4 regions of the Lentibacillus daqui genome follow, and region 2 is predicted to be linked to each of the others. Evidence: riboswitches for the same ligand, from Rfam matches in the RefSeq annotation. Region 2 holds a riboswitch; each other region holds the start of a gene.
The links. A riboswitch is a leader RNA that binds a small molecule or an ion and turns the genes downstream of it on or off. The one in region 2 is predicted to bind S-adenosylmethionine.
Positions count from the first base shown of each region.

Region 1: another riboswitch for S-adenosylmethionine. It lies ahead of O2S85_RS06545 (methionine ABC transporter ATP-binding protein); the one in region 2 lies ahead of O2S85_RS17820 (O-acetylhomoserine aminocarboxypropyltransferase/cysteine synthase family protein).
Region 3: another riboswitch for S-adenosylmethionine. It lies ahead of O2S85_RS04955 (phosphoadenylyl-sulfate reductase); the one in region 2 lies ahead of O2S85_RS17820 (O-acetylhomoserine aminocarboxypropyltransferase/cysteine synthase family protein).
Region 4: another riboswitch for S-adenosylmethionine. It lies ahead of O2S85_RS13440 (homocysteine S-methyltransferase family protein); the one in region 2 lies ahead of O2S85_RS17820 (O-acetylhomoserine aminocarboxypropyltransferase/cysteine synthase family protein).

Region 1 covers NZ_CP114176.1:1,293,753-1,298,828, reverse strand. Annotated here, with positions in the region: gene O2S85_RS18965 (YuzK family famiily protein) at 1-39, opposite strand, end outside; gene O2S85_RS06555 (MetQ/NlpA family ABC transporter substrate-binding protein) at 288-1,121, opposite strand; gene O2S85_RS06550 (methionine ABC transporter permease) at 1,137-1,805, opposite strand; gene O2S85_RS06545 (methionine ABC transporter ATP-binding protein) at 1,795-2,826, opposite strand; SAM riboswitch class I at 2,978-3,086, opposite strand; gene O2S85_RS06540 (thioredoxin family protein) at 3,301-3,615, opposite strand; gene O2S85_RS06535 (toprim domain-containing protein) at 3,626-3,979, opposite strand; gene gcvH (glycine cleavage system protein GcvH) at 4,114-4,497, opposite strand; gene O2S85_RS06525 (arsenate reductase family protein) at 4,694-5,050, opposite strand.
Region 2 covers NZ_CP114176.1:3,572,739-3,577,814, reverse strand. Annotated here, with positions in the region: gene O2S85_RS17825 (GDSL-type esterase/lipase family protein) at 25-954, opposite strand; gene O2S85_RS17820 (O-acetylhomoserine aminocarboxypropyltransferase/cysteine synthase family protein) at 1,284-2,993, opposite strand; SAM riboswitch class I at 3,167-3,283, opposite strand; gene megL (methionine gamma-lyase) at 3,673-4,857, shown strand; gene cls (cardiolipin synthase) at 5,034-5,076, shown strand, end outside.
Region 3 covers NZ_CP114176.1:946,082-951,157, reverse strand. Annotated here, with positions in the region: gene cysI (assimilatory sulfite reductase (NADPH) hemoprotein subunit) at 1-176, opposite strand, end outside; gene O2S85_RS04960 (assimilatory sulfite reductase (NADPH) flavoprotein subunit) at 217-2,055, opposite strand; gene O2S85_RS04955 (phosphoadenylyl-sulfate reductase) at 2,155-2,889, opposite strand; SAM riboswitch class I at 2,996-3,097, opposite strand; gene O2S85_RS04950 (IclR family transcriptional regulator) at 3,262-4,023, opposite strand; gene O2S85_RS04945 (CaiB/BaiF CoA transferase family protein) at 4,129-5,076, opposite strand, start outside.
Region 4 covers NZ_CP114176.1:2,651,336-2,656,411, forward strand. Annotated here, with positions in the region: gene O2S85_RS13430 (ABC transporter ATP-binding protein) at 1-441, opposite strand, end outside; gene cysK (cysteine synthase A) at 1,047-1,961, shown strand; SAM riboswitch class I at 2,204-2,301, shown strand; gene O2S85_RS13440 (homocysteine S-methyltransferase family protein) at 2,403-3,455, shown strand; gene O2S85_RS13445 (glutamate-5-semialdehyde dehydrogenase) at 3,553-4,800, opposite strand; gene proB (glutamate 5-kinase) at 4,797-5,076, opposite strand, start outside.

The DNA.
Region 1 (5,076 bases), 1.5 Mb from region 2:
CCCATATTCAGCGTAACCTATTCCATGAGACTGCTGCATTGCCTTTTCCATTTCGGGAGTGTAATTCATTCGTATTCCACTATGAATAGTGAATCATCCTTTCGTTTTATTTACAATCATAAGGTTAACACAAGGACAATTCCCCTGACAAAACGAATATAAACCTCAGACAATTCATTGCGCAGGAAAAATCCTTCTGCGGTAAACACAATAATTATTTTTCGTTAAATACCTTTATTTTCACCCTTATACCTGTCATTTACTCGATATTTTCTAAACGTTGCAATTTAATCCTCGCCACCGACCGGGACAACTGCTCCATCGTATTTGTCCATCATAAAATCTTGTATTTCTTTGGATTGCAGCACATCAACAAGTGTATTTAATGCTTCATTATCTTTATCCTCCGATCGTACGGCAACCACATTCACATATGGGGAATTTTCGTCCTCTATAGCCAAAGCATCCTTCAGTGGATTTAAATCAGCCTGAATTGCATAGTTAGTATTGATTGCAACAAGGACATTGTCTTCTTTATTATAGAGTTCCGGTAAAATTGCAGCATCATAATCAGCTGAAAATTTTAAATGCTTTGGATTTTCAACAATATCATCAATCTGCGCATTTACTTTATCCACATTATCATCCAGCTTGATTAAGCCACTTTTTTCAAATAATTCCAGTATCCGTCCATGGTCTGACGCTGAATTACTCATAATCACTTCTGTACCATTTTTGACGTCATCCAGACTTTTAATATCTTTTGAATAAATCCCCATTGGTTCAATATGAATGCCATCAATGTAATCCAGATCGTAGCCGGTATCTTTTATCACTTGTTCTAAGAAGGGAATGGTTTGAAAATAATTCGCATCCAGATCACTATCAGCAAGTGCATCGTTAGGTAATACATAATCTTGAAATTCCTCAATCTCTAAATTAATCCCTTTTTCTTTCAAGATCGGTTTCGCCTTTTCCAATACTTCGGCATGTGGGACACTTGTTGCACCCACTTTAATGGTTGTATTACCGTCTTCATCTTTACCCTCACTGGAACCACCGCCACAAGCCGCTAAAAGAAGTACCAGTATTGCAGACAGAAGTATAAAAACCTTTTTCATCAAAAATTCCCCTCTCTATCTTTTATCTAATTTATTGGAAATAAAGTCGCCAATGAACTGAAAAATAAATACAATGATAACAATTGCCACAGTACAAACAAGGACAACATCAAAGTCACGTCGCTGGAAACCAAAATAATAGGCATAATTACCTAATCCTCCAGCGCCAATTACTCCAGCCATTGCCGTATAACCAATTAACGCAATTGCGGTCACCGTTAATCCGGAAATCAAAGCAGGCATCGATTCCGGCAGTAAGACGCGAAAGATAATTGTTCTTGTTTTTGCCCCCATGGATTTTGCAGCCTCAACCACACCTTTATCCACTTCTTTTAGAGCAATCTCAACTAATCGGCCATAAAACGGTGCCGACCCGATAATTAAGGCAGGCAATGCAGCATTGGGGCCGCGAATCGTTCCTAGTAAAAAATCGGTAAATGGGAATAACAAAAAGATCAAAATAATAAATGGGATCGCACGAAAGATATTGACAGCAGCAGCAACAATTAGGTTAATAAATTTATTCTGCCATATCCCATCTTTAGCTGTCAGGTATAAGAGCAACCCTAGTAAAATTCCCAGAATAAATGTACCAAGAAGTCCCAATAAGGTCATATAAAATGTTTCATAGGTCGCATCCCAAAAATCTTCCATATTCAAATTAGGAAATAAATCAGTCAGCATCACGGAACACCTCCACTTCTACCGAGGTATCCTGAATAAACCGGAGCGCCTTGTTCAATTCAGACGTTTCGCCGATCATCTGAACAAACAATGTTCCATAGGCTCCTGCCTGTGTCTGCGTAATTTTTCCCTGCAGGATATTTACGTCGATGGAAAACTCCTTGGCCACCTTGCTGATGAGTGCCTGATTGGCAGTTTCCCCAATAAAATGCAGACGAACAATTTTACCATGCTCATATGTGTTAATCAGATCTGTTACACCTTCATTTTCATCTGCTGTCCCCATCACCTGTTCAACAAAACGCTTCGTTACCTGCTGTTGCGGCCGCAAAAATATGTCCAACACATCGCCTTGCTCCACAATTTTTCCTTTTTCCATGACAGCGACCTGGTTACAAATTTTGCGAATGACGTGCATTTCATGGGTGATTAAGATAATCGTTAATCCCAGCTGTTTATTAATATCCACCAACAGGTCCAAAATGGAATCGGTTGTTTCCGGATCCAACGCCGAAGTTGCTTCGTCACATAATAATACTTTCGGGTTATTTGCAAGCGCTCTGGCAATTCCCACCCGCTGTTTTTGTCCACCACTTAACTGGGATGGGTAAGCATTCTCGCGTTCCGTAAGACCAACAAGATTGATTAATTCCTTCACCCGCTTGTCACGCTTGTCCTTTGGAACACCTGCAATCTCCAGCGGAAATGCGATATTGTCTTTGACCGTCCGTGACCAAAGCAGATTAAAATGTTGAAAGATCATACCGATTTCTTGTCTGGCAACCCGAAGCTGTTTCGCATTCATCTCGGTAATATCGTGGTCATGGATAACAATCCGTCCGCTCGTCGGTTCCTCCAGCCGATTCAGCAGCCTGACAAACGTACTCTTTCCCGCCCCGCTATATCCGATCACCCCGAATATCTCGCCTTCTTGTATATCTAACGTTAATTCATTCACAGCAGTGATTTGCTCATTATTGGATGATGAGAAAATTTTGCTCAACCCTTCAATCGAAATCAAGAAATAGTCCTCCTTTTAAAATCCTTCCAGGGCAAACCATACAGGAAACAAACTTAAATCATCTGTATTTTCATGATTATATTATGCCCCACATAACGGAAAAACGTCTTTCTGCGGGGAACAGAAAGACGTTTTTAATGTCTTCTAAGTTCCCTCATCTGTCAAAGTACTACTCTGCAGGAATTGGCACCTTTCAAACGAATTGCCTGAAGGTTGCCGCGGGTTCACAGGGCCAGTCCCTCCACCGCTCAAGATAAGAGATTTATCATATATTGCTGTTAATAATAAATTAAATATTAGCATTGCAAATCACTAGTGTCAATATGAAGTTCAATAGTTCGCTAATTCCCAATTATCCTACATCAATTGGTTGGTAGATCAACCGCCTGCAAAAGGCAATATAAGAATATGGATACCCTGTCCTTATACCCTTTGTCCATGCTGGATCCACTTGTTTGCCAGAGCCTCGTTGAATTATGATGTCGCAAACAATTCCGGTTTATATTCAAGCAAATAGTGATAAATATTGGCAATGGAGCGGAATGCATAAACTCGCTCCTTGATTTTTCCATCTTGTTTGATGAACAAACACGGAACACTTTCGATCTTGTATTCCTGCATAAACTCCGGATTTATTGAGGCGTTCATTTCGTAAAAAATATTTTCCTGATGTACAGACTCGATCTTATCCAGCATCGTCCTGGCCAGTTTACACGTACCACACAACGGGGTGAAAATATATAGAAAATAACTCTCTTTTGCTTTTGCTTCTTCTGTAAATTGCTGCAATACGATCACCCTAAATTAAAAATATCGGATTAACCTCAATGCTTTTGCTAACCAAAATTGTCGCAAGTACCTGCTCGGGCGTTGTTGCTACTTCCCGGTACTCACTACTGACATATAAGTGATTGGCATGCGGAAGTTCCCGGGCCAATTGTTTGCGTAACTTGATCCCTGAATCATCCTCATCAACTAAAATAAATACGTCTTTATTATCCAAATCGTACGCATATAATAGTTCATCAAACCGTTCCACACCCAGCGTTCCATTCGTACAAACAATTTCCAGGTCCTCTGTGATGACTTTTTTGATTTGCTTTTTATCGGTTAACCCTTCAACAATAATCACCTTATCCGATTCATTTGTCATGATCCCATAGCACTCCTTACCAATTCAAGCAAAAAGCTTCCCTATTACCATCTTATGATGTGAATAAGGCTGACTATACACCTTCTTTTTCGGTGCAAGCCAGCCTTCTGACATGTACTATTCATTTGTGGAAATTAGTCTTCCTGCGTTACTTCTTCGTATTGTTTAGCCGACAGCAGGTCATCCATTTCTGATTCATCCGATGGTTCAACGACAATCATCCACGCCTTTTCATATGGTGATTCGTTCACAAATTCAGGGTTGTCCTCTAAATCATCATTTACTTCAACAACTTTACCACTAATTGGCGCATACAATTCTGAAACAGTTTTTACCGATTCCACACTTCCGAAAGGCTCATCTGCTTCGATGTCGTCACCAACTTCTGGTAATTCAACAAAAACAATGTCGCCTAATTCATCTTGGGCAAAATCTGTAATTCCGATTCTGACTTTATCGTCTTCTTTTTTTACCCACTCATGTTCTTCTGAATATAATAATTCTTCTGGTAAGCTCATTGAAAATCCCTCCGTTAAAGTGCGTTCAAAAAGGAGTATAAAAAGGACCAAGATCAGCTAAGGTCTTAGGGCGTCCTGTTGTAACGTCAACAGTAGTCTGAGGTCATTTTTACCGGACTTTTTGAACATCCTCTTTATTCATTGCAATATTACTATACTAGGTATTCTCGTTTATTTCTAGTATTTCACTTTAATTTTACAACCAATTTTCCTGAAAAGTTTCTTCCTTAAATCCAACCGTTACATTCTGTCCATCCGTGACGATCGGCCGTTTGATCAACATGCCATCGGATGCGAGCATTTCTGCCATTTCTTCGGTGCTTGCATCCTTAATTTTTTCCTTGAAATTTCCTTCCCGATACTTCTTGCCACTCGTATTGAAAAACTTCTTTGCAGGCAACCCGCTTTTCTCGATCAATTGCATCAATTCTTCCTGTGATGGCGGGTTGTCCACAATATGTATACTTGTATAATCTATATTGTGTTCATCCAGCCAATTTTTCGCTTTTTTACAGGTACCGCATTTTGGATACCAGTAGAATGTCAATGCCATGTGAACCACTCCTTTGCACCCTTTTT
Region 2 (5,076 bases):
GTACTCATTAGCTTTCCCAAATCGTTAGGTTGCATGTTCTGGTTGCAGGTATTCTAATACTCGTTTCGCAATGCGTTTGTAACCAAGTGTGTTGGGATGAAAATTATCATCCGCAAATAAGTTGGTATCTGAATCCTCGAATAAATCTATTGTCGGTATAAATGTTGCATTTTCATACTCTCTGGATATTTTTTCTCCAGTAGTATTCCAATCTTTCACAATTGTACCAAGTTCTTTGATATCTGGAAAGTATTGCTCAAATGGATTATAAAAGCCAATCAGATAGATATTTGCATCTGGATTCAGGTCATTTATTTTATCAAAAATTTTAATTAACCGCTGCTCATAATTTAATCGCTCTTCGTTGAAATCTGCATATGACAGGTCCGTGATATTTTCCTTTAAAATCTTCATGATATCATTTGCACCAATCGTGATCGTGACAATATCCGCATCTTTAATGGAATTGGATATTTCCGGGATATCCAGGCGTTTTAGTAGCTGATCTGACCGGTTTCCCCGTTTACCGTAGTTATCGAATTCCGCCACATGTTTCTTTTGGTTAATCGTATTATCCAGGATACCGACATATCCACCACCATCTGTCGTATCGCCAACTCCCTCGGTTAATGAGTCCCCAATAGATACAACGTGGACTTCGTTATTGGTGAAATAATTGATCGTGTTTTGTACGGTGTCTTCCAGAAACGCCTTGATACTGGTTTTATCATCTTCTTTTTTTGTGTCTTGTTCCGATTTTTCTTTTTGATCCTGCTTGGAATCATGTTTTTCTTGTTTTTTATCGGCTGTCTGTTGCTCAGAAGAGTGGTCCTGGACATCTTGAATCGTTTTTTCCACTTGGTGAGCTTGACTATAATAAATAAAAAAGCCTCCTGCACCGATAATGACAAGTAAAATAACAAAAATAACTGCAAACTTCCTCAAATTTATCACACCAATACGAAAATAGTTCTATTATACTGTATGCAAGAAATGAAATGAATCAGAACAAATGCGAAAAGGGTGCATAATAGTATATGTTTACCCGTTTATCTTGGCTAGTATATCATGTTTTTATCATTGATTTGGCATGTTATAAAATTGTAATAATAAGACAGGGGGACTCCTGCTAAAATCATCCATATCTAGTGGAACACACACAGAAGCCATTATTTCTTGCAAGTTGTGATTATGATTATAGCATACATGTTTTGTCGCGAAAATGATGTAAAAAAAGAAGGCCGTACCCATATAGGGTCAGCCTCCAAAACCTTAAAAAATTGTTATACCTCAACAGTCAGTTGTTCGGATGTGTTGTTGCGCAAACGTATAAATGTTTCATTGGGGTTTAATCCGGTGATAACCGTAATTCCGCAAGCTTTTGCATGTTCCAGTGTTGGATCGGTTTCATCCGGTTGTTCTATCCACAGGATCTTTCCTTGTGCATTAATAAACTGTTCCAGCGTGCTGGCGGGGACAGGTCCTTTTTTCAACCAAGCTGCATCAATTGTATCCGGCGCTTGGGTCTGTTCATTTACTTCGACGATTTGGAATCCATACTGTTGTAATTGCTGTAATTCCTGTTTGCTATGATCTTGGCCAATTACTGCGATTACTTTTTGTCTTATCGCACCAGCTTCACGGGAAAAAGGGGATGAAAGCAGCCATTTAATGGCATCATTCCCGGAAGATTGGATAGTTGGCTTTGTATCGGTAGCTTTGGCAATAGCCTGATCCAAATCAATTAAAATATCATCCACATTTTCGACCCCGATAGCAAGGCGGACAAGTTCTTCGGATACACCGCTTTTTTCCAAGTCTTCCGCACTTAATTGCTGATGGGTTGTGGATGCAGGATGAATAATCAGTGATTTCGCATCCCCGACATTCGCGACATGTGACCAGATCGAAATATTGTCAATCAATTTCCTTCCTGCTTGCCTGCCACCTTGAATACCGAACGTGATGATGGAACCAAAACCGTGTTGCAAATATTTTTGAGCCAATGAATGGGAAGGGTGGTTTTCCAATCCAGGATAGTTGACCCATTCCACAGCTGGATGCGCCTTGAGGTATGCGGCGACTTCTAGCGCATTTTGATTATGACGTTCGACACGCAAATGTAAGGTTTCCAGTCCTTGCAATAGCAAAAAGGCATTAATGGGACTTAGGCATGCTCCGATATCCCTCAGTAATTGCGCCCGTAATTTTGTTGCGAAGGCAGCCGGTGCCAAGTCTGCATAGCGGAGGCCGTGATAGCTCTCATCCGGTTCGGTAAACCCGGGGAATTTTTCGTTGTCCCAATTAAATCGTCCACCATCGACAACAACACCACCAATGGAATTTCCGTGGCCACCGATCCATTTGGTAGCAGAATGGATCACAATGTCGGCTCCCCATGTTAAGGGCTTTGCGCAATACGGGGTAGCAAACGTGTTGTCCACAATTAACGGGATATGATGTTCGTGGGCGATGCTGGCAATTTCCTCCACATCAAGCACATTCAGACTCGGATTGGTAATAATTTCTCCATAAATTGCTTTCGTTTTTGTTGTTATCGCGGAACGAATGGCATCAAGGTCTGTCCCGTCAACAAATTTCACCTTAATTCCATAACGGGGCAAAGTGGTGGAAAACAAATTATAGGTTCCGCCGTACAAGTTGCTGTCGGCAATAATTTCGTCACCGGCACCAGCCAGATTCAGAATAGCTAATGTAATTGCTGCCATGCCGGATGAGGTGGCAACTGCTGCTGATCCATCTTCCAACTGGGCGACTCGTTCTTCAAAAACAGCACACGTTGGATTGCCAAGTCGTGTGTAGATATTGCCTGGTTCAGCTAATGCAAATAAGTTTTGCGCATGTTCCGTATCGTTAAATACGTAGGAAGTCGTCTGGTAGATCGGAACACTGCGAGATCCTGTTGTTGGATCTGGTTCCTGCCCTGCATGAAGCAACAATGTTTCTAAATCGTGCGAATGAAAGTTTGACATCAATGATTCCTCCTAAGGTAGTTGGGTGACTGATTATTTCAGCCAATGCTTTAATTCTGTAAGGATTGCTTGTATCACAGTATAGCAATGACTTTGATCGAGCGTTGTAATTGACGTGGGGGGATACGAAAAAACGCCCTTCCTTAAGAAGAGGGCGGATAAGAACGTTCCTCCTCTTATCTTCCAGATCGACAAGGACCTGTAGGATGTAGCACCTTTCATGACTGCTTTTTAGCCTGATGGTTGCCGGGTTTCGCAGGGCCTAATCCCTCCACCGCTCTTGATAAGAGATATAAAAAGGTTTTGAAAAATTTAATTTAATAAAAAGTATAAACCTGAGTAGTGTCATCTGTCAACTGTTATTTTGGGAATTATCATGGCTCATTAGCGAAATCGCTTTGCTGTCTTTGTCCCGAGTCTTTGTCCCGACTTAGCGGGTCCCTCTCCCGTCCCGGAGCGTACTCTACCGACTTCGCGAGTCTCTGTCCCGTCCTCGGTGCATTCTCTCCCGACTAGGCGAGCCCCTCCCGTCCTGCTTGCAGCTCCTCTAAAATCTTAACAAGGAGGGGATTCAGTTTAGCGAAAAAAGTGTGTCAATAATTCAGAAAACACTTTCGAATATTGGTATTTTCCGATATCATGGATGTAAAGAAAGAAAGCGCATAAAGGGGAGAGGAATATGGCTAAGCGATTTAAACATTTGGAAACATCTGTCATACATGATGGTTATGATGCAAAAGATATGTTGGGAAGTTTAACACCACCATTATTTCAAACATCAACTTTTACATTTGCAACTGCTGAACAAGGGGAACGCCGATTCTCCGGGGATGAGGAGGGCTATATTTATTCACGAATTGGCAATCCGACTGTAACGGCATTGGAAGAACGAATGGCCGCGTTAGAACATGGGGAGCGGGGGCTGGCATTTGGCTCCGGGATGGCTGCTGTATCGGCAGTTTTGATTGCATTAACCAAGGCTAATGATCATATTGTCTGTTCATCCGGGCTGTATGGGTGTACATTTGACCTGTTAAGCATGATGGAGGAAAAATACGCGATAACCCATAGCCTTTCCAACATGAATTCCGCTGATGAGTTGCGAAAATGTATCAAACCGGAAACGGCCTGTATTTATGTGGAAACGCCGATTAATCCAACCATGAAGTTGATTGACCTGGCAATGGTTGCAAAAGTAGCCAAGGAATTTGCGATCCCGGTTGTCGTTGATAATACGTTTTGTTCGCCATATATACAGCGCCCGCTTGATTTGGGATGTGATATTGTTGTTCACAGTGCTACTAAATATATCGGTGGTCATGGGGACGTTATAGCTGGTCTTGTTGTTGGATCCAAAGACTTTTTGGATACTGTACAAATGTCCACCCAAAAGGATATCGGCGGTATTATTTCACCGTTTGATGCATGGCTGTTAATTCGTGGGCTTAAAACGTTGCCAGTTCGCCTTGATCGGCATTGTGATAATGCTGAACAAATTTTTACCAAGCTTAAAGACCATCCAAAAGTCGCGAGCATTTATTACCCGGGTGATCAAGCAAATCCATCTTATGCCATTATGGGAAAACAGATGAAACGCGGTGGCGGTATGATCTCCTTTGAAATAAAGGGAACAAAACAGGATGCACAAGCGATGTTAAATGCTTTATCATTTGTGAAAATCGCCGTTAGTCTGGGTGATGCCGAGACACTTATTGAACATCCGGCTACTATGACACATGCGGTTATCCCGGAAGCATCCAGATTGGAAATGGGAATAACCGATCAGCTTATACGTTTGTCTGTTGGATTGGAAAAATGGGAAGACGTTTGGGATGATCTCAAACAGGCGCTGGATAAAATATAGGGGGCAGTCCCTTGCCGCTTTAATGTATTAAAGTGGTGGGGCTGACCCTTTTTGTTACCCCCTTTGTTTTTTCTTGGCACTGGTATACAATAGTAATTTAGAATGCACGGATGATATACATATTGCTTACAAATGATAAAGTAAAATGTGTTTGCTTTTTGAGAGGAGAAACTGACATGGTGTTCATGCCATACTTAGTGGCTATAATAATGATTGTTA
Region 3 (5,076 bases), 1.1 Mb from region 2:
TCCTGCTGGTAGCTTCCATGAAACTTTAACAGCTTCGTATCGTCATCCGATATAGCCCCTGTGATTCGATCCGCCAATCCTTGTTGAATCGTCCCCCGTAAATAGTTACTTTCATCCTTTATTCGTTCCAGATCACTCGGTGGCCCATCCTGTTTAAATGAATCATACGCTGCCATCGTCAAGCTCCTTCCCTTTTTGTCTTCTATTTCTTGCTCACTAATAGACATCCCGTTGATACCGTTTCTGCTGTCGCATTTCTTTCAAGTACTGTTCGGCTTCCTCATGCGTCATACCAGCTTCTTGTTCCACAATAGTGATTAGCGTTTGGTGAACATCCTTTGCCATTCGCTTTTCATCACCGCAGACATAAACGTGGGCACCTTCCTCGAGCCATTGATAAAGATCCCGGCTATTTTCCAGCATCATGTTTTGCACATATACTTTTTCCTTGGAATCACGTGAAAATGCGACATCCAATCGGGTTAGGTAACCTTCCTTCAACCAGTTTTGCCATTCGACTTGATAAAGGAAGTCACTAGTAAAATGTTGATCGCCAAAGAATAACCACGTTTTCCCTTTTGCTTCTAACTCTTCTCGTTCTTCCATAAAAGCCCGGTAAGGCGCGACTCCCGTACCAGGTCCAACCATAATCACGGGAACATCTGGATCGGCAGGAAGCTTAAAATTCGGATTATGCTGAATATAAACCGGTAATCGATCACCAGGTTCCAATCGTTCAGCCGTCTGAAGCGAACAGACACCAGCTCGATCGCGATTATGGGCATGATAGCGAACCGTTCCAATCGTTAAGTGAACTTCATCCGGATTTGCTTTATGGCTGCTTGTAATCGAATAAAGTCTTGGTGGTATCTTTCTAAGAATCTGTACAAATTCGCCTGGTGTCAGCTCCCGTGTTGGCGGAAAGTCATTGATCAAATCAAGCAAATCCCTGCCAACAAGATAATCTTTCAACGTTTCCTCCTGCCCTGGTGCAACTAAATCCACCAACTTATCATTTCGGAAAATCTCCGCCGCTTTTTGCATGAGTGGTTTTGTCAGACAGGTAATTTCCAGGTTTTTATGCAATGCATCATAAATCGAACGAATATCACCTTTTTTATTTACCGGTACAGTTTCTTCAGGATCCCAGTTCATCTCGTGGATCAGTTGATTTACCAGAATTGGATCGTTTTCCGGGATGATCCCTACACTATCACCCGGTTCAAAGGAAAAATTAGACCCCTCCAGTGATAATTCCAGATGACGCGTTTCTTTATTTGATCCGCGACCATTCAAATTGAGATTTTCCAAGATTTCTGCCTGAAATGGATTAGTTCTGGAATAGGTTGGCAGATCATGTTCTTGTGTTTGACTCCCCACCTGTTGGGTATGTGCATCGTCCGATTGCGGAACGGCTTTTTTCGCTTCACACACTTTTTCTAATACACCGTTTATCCATTCTTCTGCGGGTTCATCAAAATCAACATCACAATCAACCCGTGGATGAAGTCTTTCCCCACCTAACTCCTCCAACCGTTTATCAAAATCTTTCCCTGTTTGACAGAAAAACTCATAGGACTGATCCCCCAAGGAAAGTACCGAAAAACGCAAATCCTTTAGTTTCGGTGCTTTTCTGCTAAACAAATATTCGTAAAAGGAAACGGCATTATCTGGAGGATCTCCTTCTCCATGCGTGGCTGTCACAATCAGCAAGTCTTGCACATTCTTCAACTTTTTTACTTTAAAGTCATCCAGGGCCGAGCAGGTTACCTTAAAACCCTGCCCCTCTATTTTTTTAGTTAGCTCCTCTGCCAACGTCTGCCCATTACCGGTCTCGGATCCGAATAAAATGGTTACTTCTCTTAAAGCGGGTTGGTCGATATTGGTTGGTGCTTGCTCCTGATTTGGCACCGTCAACCCGTTTTGTACTGTCAGGGAAGCTGCCAAATATCCGCTCAGCCAAACTTTTTGCGTCTCTGTCAAGGTTGGAAGCAGACGTTGCAAAATATCGGTTTGTTCTTGACTAAATGGGCTATTGTTTACTTGTAATTCCAAAACAAATTCACCTCACAATAAACATAATTATATTTATTAAATATATCGCTTTACTAAGGTTTAAAACAAACAGTGTCATTAGCCATTATATCAATAAGGTTACTGTCCGTTACTGCCTGGCAAATGCAATCCACACTCTGTTTTATTAAATCCTTGCCATCTGCCTGCTCTGGGATCATCAGAATCCGTTACTCGTGACGTACAAGGAATACAACCAATGCTTGGATATCCCTGATCATGTAGTTCATTATATGGCAAATCATTGTTTTTGATATACGCCCATACATCATCCCACGTCCAATGAATAAGCGGGCAAATCTTAATTGACTTGAAACGTTGATCCTTATTCACAAAATCAGTATGTTTACGACTTGCCGACTGCTCCCTGCGAAGACCGGAAATCCATGCAGGAGCGCCTTGTAAAACATCTTCCAGTGGTTTTATTTTCCGAATGAAACAACATTGATCCGGATTTCGTGTCCATAAGGCAGAACCATACTCCGCCGCTTGTTCTTCCAACGTTAGCTCTGGCTTTTTTAATTCAATGCGAAGATCGGGATATTTACCTTTTACCTTATCAATCAAATCATAGGTTTCTTGAAAATGAATCCCTGTATCTAAAAAAACAACGCTTGCATCTTGTTTCACCTTTGAAATTAAATCAATTAATACAATCCCCTCAGCACCAAAGCTACAAGCATAAACAACACCATCTCCGTATGAATCGTAAGCCCATTGTAAGATTGGAGATGCCCCTTGTGTCTCGTCAACCGGGTGAAAATCTTTAAAAGGGTCACCAGGAAAATTGTCGTACGTAATCGGGGACTTTTCCATTTATCATCCCTCCATAATAATTTGAGGTGAAAGTCGTGTATATAACCAGCCCCCCTCCAGCTTTGGAAGAAGAAGGGGGCAGAACTTAAATCCTAACCTAGCTCCCTTCTTATCTTTCAGACTATGTCTGCAGGATTTGGCACAGTGTTTCATACAACCTGTTGCCGAAGCTTCACCGGGCCTTTCCCTCCACCTCTCATGATAAGAAAACTTAAAATCAAACTAACTTTATAGGAATTGTATATTATTGAAAAAATGATGTCAATACTTATTTGAAAAATGGGCTTTAGGACACATAAATGTTTCTTTTTCCAATCTCTGTTCTGTAAAAAATAATGGGGCAGGAAATCCGATCCCCTGTCCCATCTATACTTAGTCTTGCTTGTATCCTAAAACATAAGAAATCTTAGCCGCCCCTTCCATCACTTTTTTTGCTACTTTGTACTTTTGCTTTTCATCATAATGATTTAAAGGAATAACACAAGTAATACAACCAATCACCTTTTGTGTCGAATCAAAAATTGGAGCGGCAGTACCTGATGCACCCGCCAATCGCTCACCTAAAGTAATCATATAGCCTTGTTCGCGTATTAGCTTTATTTCATCACAAATTTGTTCCTGTTCATCAATGTCAACCGCCTCTTTTTCAAAAATCCTCTGAATTTCATCATCATCCAAGTGAGCCAATACGACCTTTCCGCTTGCCGCAATATGGATAGATTGCAACACACCGATTTCCAGAACATATTGCAAAGGATTTTGGCTGTGTACGCCCTCAACAAAGGAAATCTTCCTATGCTGTGGATGATATAGTCCTAAATAGACAGATTCAGTAATCGTGGATGAAATTTCCTCCATGAATGTTCTGGCAACCTGTTTGATTTCTACTTGTGACGATATAATGGAAGCCATTCGAACGAGTTCGGGCCCAATGGTGTATTTTCCGGTTTGGGCGGATATACCTAATATGTTTTCATCTCTTAACGTTTTTAGATTACGATGCAAGGAGCTTACCGGTATTTCCAGATAACGTGCCAGTTCGTTTACTCCCCAGTCTGATTTTTCATCGGTAAATGCTCTGATGATTGCAAAAGCTTTGGAAATGACATTTGGATTAAAACGTGAATTCACCATATCGTACTCCCCCCCCATATTAATAAATATTATGGGCTAGAAAAAAGGAACTTTCAACCAAATAGTCGTAGTGAACTGACCTGCATCTACTGGCCTCCTTTACCCCTAAATAGCCCCTTCTTCTTTTAATTGATCTATATCTTCTTTGGAAAGACTCATCTCTTGCTGCAAAAATAGTTCAGTGTGTTCTCCCAAAAGTGGGGGATGTTTTTTAATCGAAATTGGCGTTTTAGAAAAAATGACTGGATTTCGCACTAATTTCACCTTACCCAAAGTAGGGTGTGGTATTTCTTCAACCATTTTTCTTGATTGAACTTGCGGATGTTCAAACACCTCTTTTACATTATTGACCGGACCCGAAGGCACTCCTTTTTCCGAAAGTAGTGTAAACCATTCATTTGCATCTTTCCAAACCATTATTTTTTGTATCTTGTCTGTTAATTCTTCCCGATTTTGAATGCGTTTGGCATTTGTTTTAAATTTAGCCTCTTTACTCCATGAAGGCATGCCAAGTATTTCGGAAAACTTCTGAAACTGCCGATCATTCCCGCAGGCCACCATGAGAGGTTTATCCTTGCATTGAAATACCTGATAGGGAACAATATTGTTATGATTGTTCCCTACTCTTTTGGAAACATTCCCCTTCATTAAATAACTACTCGCGACATTTGCTAGAGAGCTAACTTGCACATCCAATAAAGAAATGTCAATCTGTTGACCTTCACCGGTTAAATCTCTAATCCTTATTGCTGAAAGAATACTAATTACTGTATATAATGAGCTCATAATGTCTACTACTGGCAGCCCGACACGTGTTGCTTCTCCATCTGGTTGACCAGTTACATCCATTAAACCGCCAACCGCCTGCAAAACCGGGTCAAAACCAGGTTCTTTAGCAAAAGGACCTGTTTGACCGTATCCAGTGACTGAGCACATAATTATTTTTGGATTGACCTTTTCCAAAGCAGAATACGCTAATCCTAAACGCTCCATCGTACCTGTTTTAAAATTTTCTATTACCACATCAGCATTTTTGACAAGATCTAAAAAAAG
Region 4 (5,076 bases), 920 kb from region 2:
TACTCTGGCAATCGCCACACGCTGCTGCATTCCGCCAGAAAGTTCGTGTGGATAATGATCGGGAAATTTGCTGAGCTGTACCATTTGCAAATATTTATTCGCGATTTGCGATTGCTCCTGTTTAGCGAATTTTTTTCGTAACGGGAACATGACATTCTCTTTGACACTTAGCCAGGGAAATAAAGCTGCCTCCTGAAACACCATCCCCCGATTCGGATCTGGTCCAATAATATTGTTCTTATCCAGGAAAATCGACCCTGATGTAGGTGTTTGCAGTCCGGCGATCAATGACAACAATGTCGACTTGCCACACCCGGACGGTCCGAGTAAAGAGACAAATTCTCCTTCATTGATGGTCAGTTGAATATTGTTTAATACAAGTAATGGTTCATTTTGTTTTTTTTGAAATTGTTTGGATACCCCATCGACATGTAATTCCACCCTGTAATGCCCCCCCCTTTTTATATAGTTTATAATTCTGATAAAATTAGTATGTTTAATGAGAATTAAAATGATTGTAGCATGGTTTTTATATTTTTCCAATAGGTGACTCGCCTATTTTTCAAAAAAACAGATAAAAATACTGTGAATTTGCTTGAAAAATTGATATTATAGAGTAAACCACTAGGAATTAAAGGGACAAGGAAATGATTCGGATCTTATCGTCAAGGCAACAGTTCGATTGAAATGCTGTTATTGATCGAGTGTGCACCTGGCTCGATCGAGTTTTATATGCTCTCGATCAACTTTGCATCTGGGTCGATCAACTTCACACCCAGGTCGATCAACTTTCATGCGCTATCGATCAACTTCGCACCCAGGTCGATCAACTTTCATGTGTTCTCGATCAACTTTGCATTTGGTTCGATCAATGTAAAGCGTATTTTTTCAGTGATCCCGAAAAGTTCTTCTTCTTAGCACATTGTGTAACTAGCTTGAATTTCAACCATACTAATTCTAGCTTTGATGACTCGGTACTACTGGTGGATGAACCACTCAGCAGTTACATGCCAACAAAAATTTATGGATAAGGGAGTGACTTATGAATGAAAATCGCACAGGATATGACACAATTAATTGGGGATACACCCGTTGTGAAATTAAATAAAATTGTTCCTGAGGATGCAGCAGATGTCTACGTGAAATTGGAACAGTTTAACCCAAGTAAAAGCGTTAAGGACCGGGCAGCGTATAATATGATTAAAGTTGCGGAGGATAAAGGTACCCTGAAGCCTGGAGCAACCATTATTGAACCAACCAGTGGCAACACGGGAATCGGCCTGGCCATGAATGCCGCGGCAAAAGGATATAAGGCCATTATGGTTATGCCGGATAACAGTACCGCAGAGCGAAAAAATATCTTGAAAGCGTACGGAGCCGAGGTAGTCCTCACCCCTAGCGAAGAAAAGATGCCCGGTTGCATTAAAAAGGCTCTGGAACTACAAAAGGAAATTCCGGGAAGCTTTATTCCACAGCAATTTGAAAATGAAGCAAACGCCGATATTCACCGGACAACTACAGCGCTGGAAATTTACGAACAAATGAATGGCAAACTCGATGCATTTGTTTGTACAGCAGGAACCGGTGGAACAATTACCGGTACCGGGGAAGTTTTGAAAGAAAAAATTCCCGGGCTGACAATCACTGTTGCAGAACCTAAGGGATCCCCTGTCCTGTCGGGTGGCAAACCAGGCAAACATAAACTGGTTGGCACAAGCCCCGGATTTGTGCCGAATATCTTAAACACCGACATCTATGACGAAATTATGCAAATCGAGGACGAAGATGCCGTTAACATGTACCGTCAATTACCGCAACAGGAAGGGATTTTTATCGGTCTGTCCGGATCTGCTGCGGTGTATGCAGCCATTGAAGTTGCCAAACGATTAGGCAATGGAAAAAAAGTACTATCCATGGCGCCTGACAGCGGTGAACGTTACCTGAGCATGGACTTGATTTAATTAGGAATAGGGGCGTTCTTCTGTCCAAGCCAAAGGGAGAGCAAATGTTTATCGGCGATTTTTTTATCGTTTATCAACAATTCAACTACATTTATCAGCGGTTTTTGCGATTTTATCGACGAATAGGCGGTTTTCCAATTTATGGTGGGCGTCGAACCTGTCCTCGTGTCCCATTTTCGCTTGACATTTGATTAAGTTGCCCGTATAGTATGTATTAATAATTGAATAAATATTTGAATTTATTCTTATCCAGAGAGGTGGAGGGACTGGCCCTGGGAAACCTCAGCAACAGGCGTATGTACTGTGCTAATTCCAGAAGCGTAATGCTTGAAGATAAGAAATGCTTAAACACACGGTGCCAAGCCTCTTCTTATCGACAGTAAGAAGAGGCTTTTTGCTACCATATAATTTAAAATCCAAGTATACAGGGAGGAAAACAAAATGACGAAGCGTAGTTTGGAACAACGGTTAAAAGAAGGTACGGTTATTGCCGGGGAAGGATATTTATTTGAACTGGAGCGCAGGGGATATCTGCAGGCGGGCTCGTTCGTTCCAGAAGTCGCACTGGATAATCCAGAGGCATTAAAACAAGCTTACCGCGATTTTATGAATGCGGGATCAGATGTGGTACTGGCTTTTACATATAATGCCCACCGTGAGAAAATGCGCATTATAGGTAAAGAAGATTTGTTGGAGCCATTAAACCGGAGTGCTATCCGTCTGGCAAAAGAGGTCGCCAAGGAACATCCGGTTGAAGAGGCGCTTGTCGCCGGAAATATTTCCAACACGAATATCTTTGACCCGAAAAATCCCGAGTCAAAGGAACTAGTCCGCAGCATGTTTGCGGAAATGGTAACTTGGTGCAAACAAGAAGGAGTTGACTTCATTAATGGTGAAACATTTTATTATTACGAGGAAGCACTGATTGCATTGGAAGAAATCACTAAACAGGGCTTACCGGCTGTTATCACCTTTGGATTAATGGGCGAAAATATCTTGCGGGATGGCTACACGGTGGAAGAGGCCTGCAAACTTCTTTCCGAAAAAGGTGCACTCGTCGTTGGGATGAATTGTTTCCGTGGACCAAATACGATGCAGCCATACCTTGCCAACATCCGTCATAACGTTGATGGATATGTTGGAGGACTACCAATCCCATACCGGACGACTGATGAACATCCGACCTTCTTTAACTTGCCAGATGGTGGGTGCAGTTGCCACTTACCATTAGAAACAACTTTCCCAACAGCACTTGACCCGCTCTATCATAATCGATATGAACTGGCGGAATGGGCCAAAGAGGCAAAAAGCATCGGCATCAATTATATTGGTTTATGCTGTGGAGCTTCTCCTGCCATGTTGCGGGCAGTAGCGGAGGCAGCTGGCGTGGAAACCGTTAATTCCAAGTACTCCCCTAATATGGAAAAACACTTTTTATTTGGGAATGATGAGACATTGAAGAAGCATAATTTGGATTATCGGTTAAAAGCTTAACGAAAACTGAAAAATGTGAAAGGTCAGCCCCTCCCCGATTGGTGAGGACGGGCTGACCCTATTTCATCATTTAATATGCGTGGTAATGGTAGTTATTTTATTTTCGCACCTGTCCATTCCCATAAATATAAAATTTACTTGATGTCAATGCACGCAATCCCATTGGTCCACGCGCATGCAGCTTTTGTGTGCTAATACCGATCTCCGCTCCATAGCCAAATTCAGCACCATCGGTAAATCTGGTCGAGGCATTATGATAAACAGCAGCTGCATCAACCAGCTGTAAAAATTGCTTGGCATGCTCGTTATCTTCCGTAATGATCGCCTCCGAATGTTTCGTGCCATAATGATTAATATGCTCAATCGCTGCTGTACATGAGTCAACCTGGTTCACACTGATACAAAGGCCAAGATATTCCGTATACCAGTCTTCTTCAGTTGCCGGTTTTGCTTGGGAAAAGGCTGCACATACCGCTTCATCCCCATGGATCTCCACACCATTTTCAGCCAGCTTTTCTAACAGGCTTACACCGTTTTGCTTCAGCCACTTTTCATGAATGATTAGTGATTCAATCGCGTTACAAACGGATGGGCGTTGTAGCTTGGCATTTAAGACAATCGCTTCAGCCATCTTAGGGTCAGCTGCTTCGTCAATATAAATATGACAGTTACCAGCACCAGTTTCGATGACTGGTACAGTGGATTCACGTACAACGGTATCAATTAAATTCTTACCGCCGCGAGGGATTAGCACATCCAGGTAATCATTTAAATGGAACAATTCTTTGGCTGTTTCCCTGCTTGTGTCCTCAATTAACTGTACCGCATCAACGGGCAAAGCACTGTTGGCAAGCGCATGGCGAATGACTGCAACAAGTGCCTGATTGGAAAATTTAGCGGAAGAACTTCCTCTTAGAATGACAGCATTTCCGGTTTTTAACGCCAGGGTTGCGGCATCGACCGTTACATTTGGTCTTGCTTCATAAATCATCCCGACGACACCGATCGGAACGGATTTCTTTTGCAGTTGCAGACCGTTTTCTTTTTCAATGATCTCCAGCGTTTCTCCAAGCGGATCTTTTTGTAACACTAATTGCCGGATGGCCTGTGCCATATCGTTTACTCTGGCTTCATTTAGCATGATTCGATCAAGAATGGCATCAGACAACCCTTTTTCTTTCCCTTGTTCAATATCTCGTTCATTTTCCACCAGGATGACCGACTTTTCACCCAAAAGCTGATCGGCAATTAATTCCAACGCTTGATTCCGTTCTTCAGTCGTTGTACCTGTCAATGCAAAACTTGCTTTTTTGGCAGATTGCCCTTTTTGCCTAACCTCATTCACAAAATCCCCTCCCCTATTTTTGGTGTCTTGACCCAGCCATCACGATGAATCACCTCGACAAATGGCACAATGGATGTCTTTCCTTCAATGACTTGTTGCAGTTCTTCGGATGAACAGTTTACCTCGCCTTTTCCGAGCAAACCTCTGGAACCATAGACCTCTACCACATTTCCTTTTTGAAACGATCCGCTCAACTTGAAGACTCCAGCAGGCAATAAACTTTTTCCGTGAAAGAGAATCGCTTCTTCGGCTCCCTGGTCAACGTAAATGTTTCCC